Regions from separate parts of the Variovorax sp. AB1(2024) genome, predicted to be linked through region 1. Evidence: riboswitches for the same ligand, from Rfam matches in the RefSeq annotation. Region 1 holds a riboswitch; the other holds the start of a gene.

Evidence for each region. A riboswitch is a leader RNA that binds a small molecule or an ion and turns the genes downstream of it on or off. The one in region 1 is predicted to bind glycine.
Region 2: it holds a riboswitch for glycine, as region 1 does, so the genes downstream of both, gcvT (glycine cleavage system aminomethyltransferase GcvT) here and WIX39_RS07895 (D-amino acid dehydrogenase) in region 1, are expected to answer to the same signal.

What each region holds. Positions count from the first base shown of each region.
Region 1 covers NZ_JBBHKP020000001.1:1,677,058-1,684,655, reverse strand. Annotated here, with positions in the region: gene rfbA (glucose-1-phosphate thymidylyltransferase RfbA) at 1-77, opposite strand, end outside; gene rfbD (dTDP-4-dehydrorhamnose reductase) at 107-997, opposite strand; gene rfbB (dTDP-glucose 4,6-dehydratase) at 994-2,064, opposite strand; glycine riboswitch at 2,190-2,293, shown strand; glycine riboswitch at 2,311-2,418, shown strand; gene WIX39_RS07895 (D-amino acid dehydrogenase) at 2,512-3,813, shown strand; gene WIX39_RS07890 (FIST signal transduction protein) at 3,832-5,112, opposite strand; gene WIX39_RS07885 (PhaM family polyhydroxyalkanoate granule multifunctional regulatory protein) at 5,158-5,937, opposite strand; gene WIX39_RS07880 (PLP-dependent aminotransferase family protein) at 6,029-7,492, opposite strand.
Region 2 covers NZ_JBBHKP020000001.1:4,507,680-4,515,277, reverse strand. Annotated here, with positions in the region: gene WIX39_RS21120 (DUF2855 family protein) at 1-498, shown strand, start outside; gene WIX39_RS21115 (DUF3014 domain-containing protein) at 634-1,545, shown strand; gene gcvP (aminomethyl-transferring glycine dehydrogenase) at 1,571-4,480, opposite strand; gene gcvH (glycine cleavage system protein GcvH) at 4,529-4,900, opposite strand; gene gcvT (glycine cleavage system aminomethyltransferase GcvT) at 4,964-6,136, opposite strand; glycine riboswitch at 6,182-6,294, opposite strand; glycine riboswitch at 6,307-6,397, opposite strand; gene WIX39_RS21095 (PaaI family thioesterase) at 6,581-7,141, opposite strand; gene WIX39_RS21090 (MFS transporter) at 7,138-7,598, opposite strand, start outside.

The DNA of each region.
Region 1 (7,598 bases):
GCAAGCGTGGCCGGGTGCAGGCGAGTGCCCGAACCGCCGGCCAGGATGATGCCTTTGCGTTGCGTCGTCTTGGTCATGCTTTTGTTTTTTCGTGGGTGTTTGTTCTTCAAAGCGTCTCGCGCAGCATGCGCGCAACGCCTTCCTGCCAAGGCGGCAGGCGCAGGCCGAAAGTGGTCTGCAGCTTGGTGGTGTCAAGACGCGAGTTGTGCGGGCGCTTCGCCGGGGTCGGGAAGGCGCTGGTCGGCACGGCCTCGACAGCCTGCGGGCCGGCCTTGAGCTCAACGCCGGCCTGCTGCGCCATTTCGAGCACGAAGCGCGCATAGCCGTGCCATGTCGTTTCACCACCCGCAATCGCGTGATAGAGCCCGGCCTTGGTCGGATCCTGCAGCGTGGCGCGGATGGCATGGGCCGTCACGTCGGCCAGCAACTCGGCCCCTGTGGGCGCACCGAACTGGTCGTCGATGACGGTCAGCTTGTCGCGCTCCTTGGCCAGGCGCAGCATGGTCTTGGCGAAGTTGCCGCCGCGCGCCGCGTACACCCAGCTTGTGCGGAAGATCAGGTGGCGCGGGCAGTGCTGCGCCACCAGTTGCTCGCCTTCGAGCTTGGTCTGGCCGTACACGCTGAGCGGGCCGGTCGCGTCGTCTTCCTTCCAGGGCTTGCTGCCGCTGCCATCGAAGACGTAGTCGGTCGAGTAGTGCACCATCAGCGCGCCGATCTGCTGGGCGGCCTGGGCCACCACGCCGGGCGACGTGGCGTTGAGCTTGCGCGCGAATTCGGGTTCGCTCTCGGCCTTGTCGACGGCCGTGTGTGCTGCGGCATTCACGATCACGTCGGGGCGGACCTTCAGCACCGTCTCGGCCAATTGCTCCGGCCTGCTGAAGTCGGCGTGGAAATCGGTGCTGTCGAAGTCGAGCGCCACCAGTTCGCCCAGCGGCGCGAGGCTGCGTTGCAGTTCCCAGCCGACCTGTCCGCCCTTGCCCAGCAGCAGCAGCTTCATGCCGCGGCCTTTGCGTCGTATTGCTTCTCGACCCACTCGCGGTAGGCGCCGCTTTGCACGTTGCGCACCCACTCGCTGTTCGCGAGGTACCACTCGACGGTCTTGCGGATGCCGGTGTCGAAGGTCTCGGCGGGCTTCCAGCCGAGTTCGGCTTCGAGCTTGCGTGCGTCGATGGCGTAGCGGCGGTCGTGGCCGGGGCGGTCGGTGACGTAGGTGATCTGCTCCTTGTAGGGCTTGCCGTCTGCCTTGGGGCGCAGCTCATCCAGCAGCGCGCACACGGTATTGACGATCTCGATGTTCGGCTTCTCGTTCCAGCCGCCCACGTTGTAGGTCTCGCCCAGTTTGCCGGCCTCGAGCACGCGGCGAATGGCGCTGCAGTGGTCCTTCACGTACAGCCAGTCGCGCACCTGCATGCCGTCGCCGTACACGGGCAGCGGCTTGCCGGCCAGCGCGTTGACGATCATCAGCGGGATGAGCTTCTCGGGGAAGTGGAACGGGCCGTAGTTGTTGGAGCAGTTGGTGGTGAGCACCGGCAGGCCGTAGGTGTGGTGCCACGCGCGCACGAGGTGATCGCTGGCGGCCTTGCTGGCCGAGTACGGGCTGTTGGGCTCGTACTTGTTCTCTTCGGTGAAGGCCGGGTCTGTCTTCGAAAGCGAGCCGTAGACCTCGTCCGTCGACACATGCAGGAAGCGGAAGGCCGATTTCTGCTCGGCCGGCAGCGCGCTCCAGTAGCCGCGCACCGATTCGAGCAGGCGGAAGCTGCCGAGCACGTTGGTCTGCACGAAGTCTTCGGGACCGTGGATCGAGCGGTCCACATGCGACTCGGCGGCAAAGTTGACCACGGCGCGCGGCTTGTGCTCGGCCAGCAGGCGGTCGACCAGGGCGCTGTCGCCGATGTCGCCCTGCACGAAGATGTGCCGTGGGTTGTTCTTGAGCGATGCGAGCGTCTCGAGGTTGCCGGCGTAGGTCAGCTTGTCGAGGTTCACGACAGGCTCGTCGCTGCTCGCGATCCAGTCGAGTACGAAATTGGCGCCAATGAAGCCAGCGCCGCCGGTAACCAAGATCATGGGGTCCCCTGAAGTTGAAAGTCATCGCCGTGTCGCAATGAACCTTAACGTTCGATTATCCCATTGGGCCAATTGGCGGAAACACAAGACGTTACCGTTCTGCCCTCGGCGTGTTTACAATCGTTCGCGATACCGCAGGAGAGCGGGCCACCCCGGTGGCCCTACCGAAGGCGCAAACTCCCATAAACGCTCAGGTCGGCCCGACGAAGTCTTGGATTTCGGCAAGGGGTCAGTACTGCATCAACTGAAACGCCGTCTGGAGAGACGCCACTTCACGTGGCGCACCGAAGGAGCAAATTCGTTGCAATGGCGCAACGAATGAATCTCTCAGGTACCGAGGACAGGGGGAGCGGCAACTTGGACAGCGGTCGTCCGGTTGCTTGCTATTAATTCAATAGTATTCATCCTCGCCCGCCGTTCAAGCGCAGCACCTCAAAGGTACTTGAAATGCGCGTGATCGTTCTTGGCGCCGGCCTGCTCGGCGTGACCTCGGCTTACTACCTCCAGCAACTCGGCCACGAAGTGACCGTGATCGACCGGCAGGCCACCCCGGCCGCCGAAACCAGCTTCGCCAATGGCGGGCAGATTTCCGTCAGCCATGCCGAACCCTGGGCCAACCCCAGCGCGCCGCTCAAGGTGCTGCAGTGGCTGGGCAAGGAAGACGCCCCGCTGCTGTTCCGCATCCGCGCCGACATGCGCCAGTGGCTGTGGGGCCTGCAGTTCCTGCGCGAATGCACGCCGGCGCGCACCCGCCACAACATCGAGCAGATCGTGCGTCTTGGCACATACAGCCGCTCGATGTTGCAACAGTTGCGCCGCGACACCGGCATCGCCTACGACCAGCGCACCCAGGGCATCCTGCACTTCTATACGACGCAGAAGGAATTCGACGGCGCCCTCGCGCCCGCCGAGCAGATGCGCGCGCTGGGCTGCGAACGCCAGGTCATCTCCGCCGATGAGGCCGTGAGGATTGAGCCCGCCCTCGCGCACATCCGCCCCAAGCTGGCCGGCGCCACCTACACGGCCGAGGACGAATCCGGCGATGCCAACCGCTTCGCGCGCGAACTGTCCCGGCTCGCGGCCGAAGCCGGCGTGAAATTCCTCATGAGCCACACCGTCACCGCCCTGCGCGAGGCCGGCGGCAGCATCGACCACGTGGAGGTCACCGATGCCGAAGGCCGCTTCCAGCGCATTCGCGGCGACGCCTTCGTGATGGCGATGGGCTCGCTGAGCCCGTTGCTCGCCGCGCCGCTGGGCATCCGCCTGCCGATCTATCCGGCCAAGGGCTATTCGGTCACGCTGCCCGTCAAGGACGCCTCCAAAGCGCATCAGGTCTCGCTGACCGACGACGAATTCAAGCTCGTGTTCTCGCGCTACACCTCGGAGTCCGGCGACCGCCTGCGCATCGCGGGCACGGCCGAACTCAACGGTTACGACCGCGACCTGAACCGCGTGCGCTGCGAAGCCATCGTGCGCCGTGTCGAAGAGCTGTTCCCCGGCGCCGGCGACACCACGCAGGCCCAGTTCTGGACCGGCCTGCGCCCCGCCACGCCAAGCAACGTGCCGCTGATCGGCAAGACGAAGCTCGCCAACCTGTTCCTCAACACCGGCCACGGCACGCTCGGCTGGACGCATGCCTGCGGCTCCGGCAAGTCGATCGCGCGCATCGTGAGCGGGCTGGCGCCGGAGGTGGATTTCGCGTTCATGGGAATGCCGGCGCCGCAGCCGCGCATGCTGCAGCCGGCGTGATCCGCGGCTGAAAGGTGTTCAGTCGTTGGACGTGAACACCGTCAGCACCCCGGTATAGCCATACAGGTGGTGCCGCGCGATCTCCCCGGCGGCAAAGAACCCGACCAGCGGCACGTCGCCCAGCGCGTGCCGCACGATCTGCAACTCGGCGCCCGGCGCGCCGAAATGCGGGCCGCCGCGCCCGGAACAGCTCACGTACACCGCACCCGCGATGCGCCGCGCGGGGTGCGGCGCCGCCTCGGCCTCGCCGGCAGCCACGGCGCGCGCGGTGGCCAGCGTCTGCTCTTCGGGCTCCAGCTCTTCGCGGATCTCGGCGCAGATGCGCATCAGGTCGGCCCGCGCCGCCTGCGCATTGCGGCGGCAGAAGGTCAGCCGCATGCCGGCTTCGGCCGTGTCGGCAATCGCGATGCCGCGCCGCGTCGGGTCGAGCCCGATGATGTGGCGCACCAGCACGTCGGCGCCCAGGTCGCCGGTGCGGCGGATGCCGTCGCTGCCCGCGTCGGCCAGCCCGACCAGCGTGTTGCGCACGGCGTCGATGGCTTCCTGCGGCCTCTCCAGCGACACCTGCAGGTCGGCCAGCAGCACGTCCAGGGCGGGTTCGCCGTCGAGCCTGAGCAGCAGGTTGCCGTCGGCTTCGGTGATCTCGCGCTCGCGCACCGCGCCCGAGCGCAGCGGCTGGCAGCCCTGCGTGACGCGCGACACCAGCCGCACGCCGTCGCCGAACACCACGCCCGACAGGCCGCCTGAGAACACACCGCCCGCCGCCCCATGGCCGCGGATGTTGCCGTTGCCGCCGACCGCGAACTGCAGCGCGCCGCCACGGCCCGACGAGAGCCCGCCGAACAGGTAGCCGGTGTCGGTGCGGCCCGCCATCTCGGCGATCAGCTCGGTCAGGTCGGGCGTGGCCGGGTCGGCGTGCACCAGCGCGGTGTGGGCCTCGAAGCCGCTCATTTCGGAGTTGCCCAGCGGCGCGACGCCGGAGAACACGCGGTACTGGTCGCTCGGCAGCGCGCAGAGCATCAGCGTCATGCCCGGCTCGTCGAAATATTCGGCGTTGTTGGCCGCCACGCCGATGCCGACGGTGCCCGACCAGTCGGTCACCTCGGGCAGTTCGGCGCTCAGGTGGTCGAGGATGTCCTGCGCCTCGGCGGCGTAGTGGTCGGTGATGTAGAGCAGCCCGAGCGTCGGCGACGGCGCGTAGTCGGGCAATGCCATCTGTGCGCGCAACTGGGCCAGCACGAGGCCGGCCGCCATGCGCCATTGCGGATGGGTGGCATGACCGGAGGGAAACAGTTTCATGATGCGTGCCAACCCGTTCTTTCCAAAAAATGTATGGGTATGACGTCAGCGCCGGCTGGAGGTTCGCTTGCGCGCGGCGGTCGTCGTCTTTTTCCTGGCGGCCGGAGCCGCCGCCTTCTTTGCCGCGGCAACGGGCTTGCGGGCCTTGGTTGCCGCCGGCTTGCCGCCCATCGCCTTGCCGACCGCGTCGGCCAGCGGCTGGGCCATGGCCGGCACCTTCAGCTGCGCGGCGTCCTGCAGCGCCGAGCTGGCGATCTGCTGGAACTGCTCGGTGAGCGAGCCCCACCACTGCATGGGATCGATCACGCCGGCGCCCTCGCCGGCCGTCGATTTCGCGGCGGCCGGACGCGCGCGCGTCTTCGTCTTCTGCGGCGCCGGCGCTTCCTCTTCCTCTGGCAGCTCGTCTTCTTCCTCGACCTCCTCGGGCTCCGGCTCGGCTGGGGCTGCCGAGGCGGCCGGGGCTGCTGCCGCGGGCGCCGGGGCCATGGCCGCGGCCTGCTTGGTGAACGCGCTGGCGATGTCCTCCATGCGCACGTTCATGCCGCGCAGCGTCGACAGCGTCATCTTCTGCACCTCGAGCGCCTGGATGGTGGCCTTGAGCGCATGGCCGTTCTGCTCGAGCCAGTACTGGACCGTCTTGAGTTCCTGGATGCGCTTGTCGACTTCTTCCACGCTCAGCGTAGGCGCGACCCAGCTCGCGAGGCTCGGAATTCCCGGCACCGAACCCGCACCGGCACCCGCCGCGGCACCGCCGGCGAGGTTCTTCAGGAAGTCGAATCCGGGGACGAACTGGCTGAAGTCGAAGGGCTTGCTGGCGTTGCTCATGCGGAAGGTCTCCTGGGAGGGTTTTCTTGTGTTCCCAGCTTACTCCAAGCCCTTGCCGTCCGGCCCGGCCGGCGCGGGGATTTACCTGCCGTCAGAGTTCGTCGCGGACCTTGCTGAAAACCTTCCAGAAAGTGGCGTCCTGCGAGGTCGCGAAGTTGATGCGCATCATGGTGCTCGGCGGCCGGCGCGCATGGAACAGCGAGCCCGGCGCCAGCAGGTAGCCCTGGTCGAGCATGCGCTGCGTGAGCGCGTCGGTGTCCACGCCCGTGTCGACCCAGCCGAACAGCCCCGCCGGCTCCGACGCGAAGGTGCAGCCGTGCGACATGGCGAGCTTCACCGCCCGCCCTCGCGCCCCGTCGAGGCGGATGCGCACCCGCTCCGAATGCCGGCGCAGCTGGCCTTGGTCGATGCACCACGACAGCGCCCGCTCGAAGAGCGTGGGCGAGGTCAGCGTGGCCAGCAGCTTGGTCTCGAGCAGCCGCTCCTTCAGCGCGGGCGGCGCGGCCAGGAAACCGATGCGCCAGTTGGGCGCCAGGATCTTGGCGAAGCCGCTCACGTAGATGGTGCGCTGCAGCCCGTCGAGCGCGCTGAGCCGGGTGGCGTGCTCGGGCGCGAGGTGGCTGTAGGTGTCGTCCTCGACAACGTGGAAGTCGTGCTCGTTGGCCAGCTTGAGCACGCGGTGCGCGCTGCCCGGCGTGAGGCTGTAGCCGGTCGGGTTGTGCAGCACGCTCACGCTCACGAACAGCTTGGGGCTGTGCAGCTTGCAGTACTGCGCCATCACCTCCAGGTCGGGCCCGTCGGCACGGCGCGGCACCGGCAGGATGCGCATGCCCAGCGCCTCGAGCCGCGCGAATTCGAGCGCCCATCCCGGCTCCTCGACCATCACCGGGTCGCCCGCGCGCAGCAGCGTGCGGCTCACGATGTCCAGCGCGTGGGTGGCGCCGATGGTGGTCACGATCTGGTCGGGCGTGGCCGGCACGTTGATGCCCACCAGCTTCTGCGACAGGCTGCGCCGCAGGCTCATGTCGCCGGCGGGCTCGCCGTACTGGAGCGACAGCTCCTGCAGGGCGGCCGTGCTGGTCATGCGCCGCACGGCCGTGGGCATGAAGGTCGACGACATCCAGTCGGGCGGGAACACGCCCATGCCCGGCTGCGGCTTGTCGCTGGGCCGGTGGAACATGCTGCGGATCAGCGAACTGGCGTCCGCCGGCACGCGCGAGGCCATCATCTGCACGGCGATGGCCGCCGGCATGCCGATGGCATCCGGGCCATTGGTGCCATGGGTGCCATTGGTGCGGCTGGCCAGGCGGCCTTCCTGTACCGGCGCGGCGTCGCGCACGTAGAAGCCGCGCTGCCGGCGGGCCTCGACCAGCCCCTGCGCCAGCAGCTGGTCGTACGCGGCGACGACCGTGTAGGGGCTCACCCCCTGCTGCCGCGCGCATTCGCGCACGGAGGGCAGCCGCGCGCCGGGCGGCAGCAGCCGGGTACGGATGCGTTCGGCCAGCCGGTCTGCCAGCTGCCCCGTGAGCGACTGGGTGGAGGTTCTTGTCAGCATGCGTGCCCGTGTTCCAGAAGAGCCTTGTGGGCTCTGTGCCGAGGGAATGACCAATACAGTTTCAGTGTTTGTTCGATCATCTGTACTGGAACTGTAATGGTCTCAA
Region 2 (7,598 bases), 2.8 Mb from region 1:
CTGATTGCCGCCACGTCCAACGGCAATCGCGCCTTCGTGGAGGGCCTGGGCTGCTACGACCGCACGCTGGCCTATGAAGAGATCGCCACGCTGCCCGCCGACGTGCCCACGCTGTATGTCGACTTCTCCGGCAACGACGAACTGCGCGCGACCGTGCACCACCACTTCAGCGAATCGCTGGTCTACGACTGCTATGCGGGGTCCGCGCAGAAGACCGAGTTCCTCGGCGACACCACGATGTTGCCCGGCCCCGCGCCGCAGCTCTACTTTGCGCCGGTGCAGATCCGCAAGCGCAATGCCGACTGGGGCCCGCAGGAGGTCAACCGCCGTTTCAACGAGGCGCAGGGCCGCTTCATCGCCGAGATCAGCCGCCCCGGCAACGTCTGGATGGCGCTGGCGCAGGGCGAGGGCTTCGCGCATGCGCAGGCGGTGATCGCCGACCTGCACGCCGGCAAGGTCGACCCGCGGCAGGCGCATGTGGTGCGGCTCGCAGGCTGACTGAACTTCCGCCGGGCCGGCACGTCACAGGGCGTTACGACGACGGGGAGCGATGCGGACGCTGCGGTGCCCTTATTGGTGCACCATAGCCTTCGTCTCCCTGTGCCTTCCACGCCAGCCAAAGGAAACCGACCCATGCCCGAAAGCGATATCCGCGACACGCGCGACGCACCCGAATTCCGCCCCCGCCGCGAGACGCCCGTTGGCACGATCATCGTCATCGTGCTGGTGCTGCTGGCCGCCGCCTTCTTCGGCTGGCGCTGGTACCAGCAACAGCAAAAGCCGCCGGAGCCCGCGCCCGTGGCCGCCGCGCCGGCCGACGCACCGCCGCCGCCACCGCCCGCAAAGGCCGAGCCCACCGGCCCGCAGAACCCGGTCGATGCGCTCGCGCCGCCTGACGCCGCGCTGCCCAAGCTCGCCGATTCCGATTCGCGCGTGATGAAGGCGCTGGCCGAGCTGCTGGGCGCGAAGAACGCCGAAGCCTTCCTGCGTTCCGACGGCATCGTGCGGCGCTTCGTGGCCACGGTGGACAACCTGGCGCGTGAGCAGGCGCCCGCCAGCGCATGGCCGGTGCAGCCCACGGGCCAGCGCTTCATCACCGAAGGGCAGGGCGAGGCGCAGACCATTTCCGCCAACAACGCGGCGCGCTACAACGGCTTCGTGATGCTGGTGCAGTCGGTCGATCCGGCCAAGGCCGCGGCGGTGTACGCCAGGCTCTATCCGCTGTTCCAGCAGGCCTATGAAGAGCTGGGCTACCCGGGGCGCTATTTCAACGACCGGCTCATCGCGGTGATCGACAACCTGTTGCAGGCGCCCGAGCCCAAGGGTCCGGTGCAGGTGCGGCTGGTCGAGGTGAAGGGCGACGTGCCTTCGCAGCGCCCGTGGGTGCGCTACGAGTACGTCGACCAGGCGCTGGAGAAGGCGAGCGCCGGCCAGAAGATCATGGTGCGCATGGGCCCGGAGAACGAGCGCAAGATGAAGGCCAGCCTGCGCGCGCTGCGCCAGCAGATCGCGACCGCGGACCTCGCGAAGAAGAAGTCGCAGTAGCCCAGGCCGGCCTGGGCACCTGGACTCAGGCCTCTTCGGTTTCCTGGTAGTCGCCCACGGGCACGCAGCTGCAGAACAGGTTGCGGTCGCCGTAGACGTTGTCGACGCGGCCGATCGGCGGCCAGTACTTGGCGTTCTTGAGCGTGGCCAGCGGGAACGCGCCAAGTTCGCGAGAGTACGGGTGGCTCCACTCGGTGCCCAGCAGGCTCGCTGCGGTGTGCGGCGCGTGCTTGAGCGGGTTGTCCTCCTTCGGCCAGACGCCTTCCTCGATGCGGCGGATTTCGCCGCGGATGGCGATCATCGCGTCGATGAAGCGGTCGAGCTCGGCCAGCGGCTCGCTCTCGGTGGGCTCCACCATCAGCGTGCCGGGCACGGGGAAGCTCAGCGTGGGCGCGTGGAAGCCGTAGTCGATCAGGCGCTTGGCCACGTCCTCGGCGGTGACGCCGCTGGTGTCCTTGAGCGGGCGCAGGTCGAGGATGCACTCGTGCGCGACATGGCCGTTGGGGCTGGCGTACAGCGTGGGGTAATGGTCCTTCAGGCGCGCGCTGATGTAGTTGGCGCTCAGGATGGCCGTCTCGGTCGCGGCCTGCAGACCCTTGGCGCCCATCATGCGGCAGTACATCCAGCTGATCGGCAGCACGGCCGCGTTGCCCAGCGGGGCCGCCGACACGGCACCCACGCCGTGCGAGGGCACGCCGGCCGTCGCATGGCCCGGCAGGTAAGGCACCAGGTCTTCGACCACGCAGACCGGACCCACGCCCGGGCCGCCGCCGCCATGCGGAATGCAGAAGGTCTTGTGCAGGTTCAGGTGGCTCACGTCGCCGCCGAACTCGCCCGGCGCAGCCACGCCGACCAGCGCGTTCATGTTGGCGCCGTCCACGTACACCCGGCCGCCGTGCGCATGCACCAGCTCGCAGAGTTCCTTCACGCGGGTTTCGAACACGCCGTGCGTGCTGGGGTAGGTGATCATCACCGCCGCCAGGTTGGCGCTGTGCTTTTCGCAGGCGCGCTTCAGGTCGTCCATGTCGACATTGCCCTGCGCGTCGCAGGCCGTCACCACCACCTGCAGGCCCACCATCTGCGCGCTCGCGGGGTTGGTGCCGTGCGCGGAAGATGGAATCAGGCAGATGTTGCGATGCCCCTGGCCCTTGGCTTCATGGAAGGACTTGATGGCCAGCAGGCCCGCGTACTCGCCCTGCGAACCCGCATTGGGCTGCAGGCTGATGCCCGCGTAGCCGGTGGCCTCGCACAGCCAGGCGCGCAGCTGCGCATCGAGCTGGGCGTAGCCGAGCTGCTGGTCGGCCGGCGCGAAGGGATGGATGTTGGCGAACTCGGGCCAGGTGATGGGGATCATCTCGCTGGTCGCGTTGAGCTTCATGGTGCAGCTGCCCAGCGGGATCATGCTGCGGTCGAGCGCCAGGTCCTTGTCCGACAGGCTGCGGATGTAGCGCAGCATGGCGGTCTCGCTCTTGTGGGTGTTGAACACCGGGTGCGTGAGGAAGGCGCTCGCGCGGCGCAGGTCTTCGGGGATCAGCGGCGTGGTGTTCGCGGCCAGGTCGTCGAAGCGCGGCAGCGGCTTGCCGGCGGGCGCGAACAGGGCCCACAGCGTCTCGACGTCGGCACGCGTGGTGGTCTCGTCGAGCGAGATGCCCAGGTGCTGCTGCAGGCGCTGGCGCAGGTTGACGCCGGCGGCTTGCGCGCGCTCGATGATGGCCGGCGTGTCGTCGCCGGTGCGGATGGTCAGCGAATCGAAGGCGGTGGTGTTGACCGGCTCGCGGCCCATCTGCGACAGGCCCGCCGACAGGATGGCGGTGAGCGCCGCCACGCGCTGCGCGATGCGCGTGAGGCCGTCGGGCCCGTGGTACACGGCATACATGCTGGCCACCACGGCCGGCAGCACCTGCGCGGTGCAGATGTTGGAGGTGGCCTTCTCGCGGCGGATGTGCTGCTCGCGCGTCTGCAGCGCGAGGCGGTAGGCGGGCTGGCCGTGCGTGTCGACGCTCACGCCCACCAGGCGGCCCGGCAGCGAGCGCTTGAACTCGTCGCGGCAGGCCAAGTAGGCGGCGTGCGGGCCGCCGTTGCACAGCGGCATGCCGAAGCGCTGCGTGGTGCCGCAGACGATGTCGGCGTCGAACTCGCCGGGCGCGACCAGCAGCGTCAGCGCCAGCAGGTCGGCCGCCACGATGAAGGCGGCGTCGCACTGGTGCGCGTGGCCCGCGAGCGGGCGCAGGTCGTGCACGTGGCCGGTGGTGGCCGGGTACTGCGCGAGCACGCCGAAGAAGGCGCCGCTCGCCATCAGGTGCGGCAGCGTTTCCGACACCGTGCTCACCTTCACCTCGATGCCCAGCGGCGCGGCGCGCGTCTTGATGACTTCGATGGTCTGCGGATGGCAGTCGCCCGACACCAGGAACACGTTGCTCTTGGCTTTAACGCTGCGCTTGGCGAGCGTCATGGCTTCGGCGGCGGCCGTGGCTTCGTCGAGCATCGACGCGTTGGCGATGGCCATGCCCGTGAGGTCGCACACCATCGTCTGGAAATTGAGCAGGGCTTCCATGCGGCCCTGCGAGATCTCTGCCTGGTAGGGCGTGTAGGCGGTGTACCAGGCGGGGTTCTCGAGGATGTTGCGCAGGATGACGCCCGGCGTGTGCGTGCCGTAGTAGCCCTGGCCGATGAAGTTCCTGAACACCTTGTTCTTCGAGGCCATCGCCTTCAGCTCGGCCAGCGCGTCGGCTTCGGTCACGGGGGCCGGCAGCCGCATCGGCCGCGCCCGGCGGATGGCCGCGGGCACGATGCCGTCGATGAGCTCCGAGCGCGTTTCCGAGCCGATCACCGGCAGCATGCGCGCCTCGTCCGCCGCATCGATGCCGATGTGGCGGGCGAGAAATTCTTCGGCATTCTCTAGTTCTTGCAAAGAGGGAAGGGCGGGAATCGGCATGGCGGTGGGGGCTCGGGAAGAAGGGGGCTCGGAAGAAAAATCAGGCGATCAGGACTCGGCCGCGAACTTGTCGTAGGTGGCGGCGTCCAGCAGGGCGTCGAGCTGCGCGGGCTCGCTCAGCTTGACCTTGAAGAACCAGCCGGCGGCCAGCGGGTCGCTGTTGGCCAGCGACGGGTCGGCGCGCAGGGCTTCGTTCACTTCGGTGATCTCGCCCGACACGGGCATGAAAACGTCGGCTGCGGCCTTGACCGACTCGACGACGCCGGCAACTTCGCCCTGCGCGAAGGTCTTGCCGACTTCGGGCAGGTCGACGAACACCACGTCGCCCAGCGCGTCCTGCGCGTGCAGGGTGATGCCGACGGTGGCTGCGTCGCCTTCGGCCGACACCCATTCGTGGTCCTTGGTGTACTTGATGCTCATGGTGAGAAAACTCCTCGTGGAAAAAATGAATCGGGGTGCAGAGCCTAGCCGGGTCTGCCGCGTTCAGCCGCGGTAATAGCGGGTCGGCACGAAAGGCATGGTCGAGACTTCCATCGGCACCGGCTTGCCGCGCACGATGGCCTGCACGCGGGTGCCGGGCTCGGCGAAGGCGGTGGCCACGTAGCCCATGGCGATGCAGCGGTCGGCCGTGGGGCCGAGCAGCCCGCTGGTGACGATGCCGATGTCCTGGCCTTCGAATGACTGCAGCACCGTGCCGTCGCGCACCGGAATGCGCTCCAGCGCCACGAGGCCGACGCGCTTGCGCTTCAGCGTGTCGTGGTCGGTGTGGCCGGCGGTGCCCGCCGTGGCGGCGGCGAGCTGCGCGAGGATCTTCGCGGCGCCGGGGAAGCCGCCTTCGCGCGCGCCGCCCGCGCGGCGCACCTTCTGCATCGCCCAGTTGAGCGAAGCCTCGACCGGCGTGGTGGTGGTGTCGATGTCGTTGCCGTACAGGCACAGGCCGGCTTCGAGCCGCAGCGAATTGCGCGCGCCCAGGCCGATGGGCTTGACCTCGGGCTGGGCCAGCAGCAGGCGGGCCAGCGGCTCGGCGTCCTTCGCGGCCACCGAGATCTCGAAGCCGTCTTCGCCGGTGTAGCCGCTGCGGGTGACGAAGGCGGGAATGCCGCCGATCTGAACCGCGCCGCCCGTCATGAACACGAAGCGCTCGATGCCGGGCGACAGCCGCGCCAGCGTGGCGGCGGCCTTGGGGCCCTGCAGCGCGAGCAGGGCGTGGTCGGGCAAGGGCTGCACTTCGCAGCGGGAGCCGATCTTCTGCTGGATGTGGGCGATGTCGGCCACCTTGCAGGCGCCGTTGACTATCACGAAGAGCGAGCCGTGGCCTTCGTTGAAGAACATCAGGTCGTCGAGGATGCCGCCTTCGTCGTTCAGCAGCAGGCCGTAGCGCTGCTTGCCGGCGGGCAGGTCGATCACGTCGACGGGCATCAGGGTTTCGAAGGCGGCCGCGGCGTCGGGGCCGACGAGGCGAAGCTGGCCCATGTGGGAGATGTCGAACAGGCCGGCCGCATCGCGCGTGTGCTTGTGTTCGGCCATGAGGCCGGCGGGGTACTGCACCGGCATGGAATAGCCGGCGAAGGGCACCATGCGGGCGCCGAGCTCCACGTGAAGGTCGTGCAGCGGCGTCTTGAGAAGTTCGGTAGCGGGTGCGGAGGAAGCGGCCACGGGGCACTCCAAAGGGGCAGACAAAATCCATGACGCAAGCCATGGGCCACCCCTGCTGTCCGCTTTACCTGAGAGATTCGCCCCACGATCGGGGTTTGCTCCTTCGGTGGGCCGCTGCGCCGTTTGCGGTACGGCGGCCTCTCTCCAGCAAGGAAACGCCGGTGTTCGCCGGCGCCTTGTCAGTCCTTTTGCCTGAGCGTTCGGGAAACCCCTGCGCCTTCGGCGGCCCCGGCTGGCGGGGCTCTCTCCTGACCCCGCCGAGTGTAGTTGATACGGAAGGGAGAGCTGTGTTCAGGGCGTGTGCGCAGGCCACCGGGTGCTCCCCTCCGCGAATGTCCCCCGCCCTTCGGGCTCCTCCTTTATTTCGCTGCGGGGAGCACCCGGCGCCCCGCGCACAAGGCACGCTGCTGGTGCGACCGATCGAGGAAGGCTCTGCGGTTCCGGTCAGCGCGCGACCTCAGCCGGGGGCTTGACGCGCCAAGGCGCCAGGACTTCGACCACCATCGCCTCGAAGAGAAGGATGTCAGCCTGCCAGGCGAGCACCTGGACAATTGCTTTTCTTTCCGTCAATGTCGTCACGCTGGCCTGCAGCCGGGTTTCCATGATCACGGCCGGGGTCTTGAAGTCCATGTTCATGTTGACGGTGAGCACCTGCAGCCGGTCGGGTATGACCGAATACGTAGCGAGTCCGGCCCACTGGTCGACCAGGCCTGTGAGGTAGCCGCCAAAGATGTTGCCGGTGGGCATTGCGGCATGCAAAGGCGGCGTGTAGACACCGTAAAGCCGCCCGTACTCCCAGCGCGCAACGCACGGCGTGGCAAAGGGAAGGCCAATCGTCGCGATCGGAGTCGGGGCGATGTCGGTGCCATCTACCACTTCATTCAATACCTTGCGGTATCTCGTCTTTGTCTCCAGGCCGGGGAAGTCCGCCGGGCGATCGCGCTCGCGCACCAACAGTTCAACATCAAACATCAGGTCGCTCCGTCGGTTGTCGTGGGGTGTCATTCGTGTGTAGCCTTCATGAACGTCTCTTCTTCGCGAGCGGTCAGCATCCAGATGGCGATGCATTGAGCTGCCGCGCCAGCCAGGGGAATGAAAAGCAGGTTGCCGCTTGCCGAGAAGAGTCCTCCCAGTGCAGCTCCTGCAGCCATGCCAAAGTAGGTGGCCATGGTGTTGAGTGCGATCACCTGTACGGCGTGTGGCGGGCTCAGAGCCACAAGACGAGAAGCCTGCGGGGGCGTGCATGCCCAGCCGGATGCCGCAAAGATGGCGACGGCAACCGGGAAGAGCCACACCCCCAAGGGAGGGCCGCTGAACACGGCCAGACTCATCAGGAGCAAAGAAGCGAGATGCACACAAAGAAAGTACTGCAGTGCACGTACGGGTGTTTTGAGGAAATCGCCGAGCCGTCCACCGATGAGATTCCCGGCAATGGCCGCCGCACCATAGATCAACAAGACAA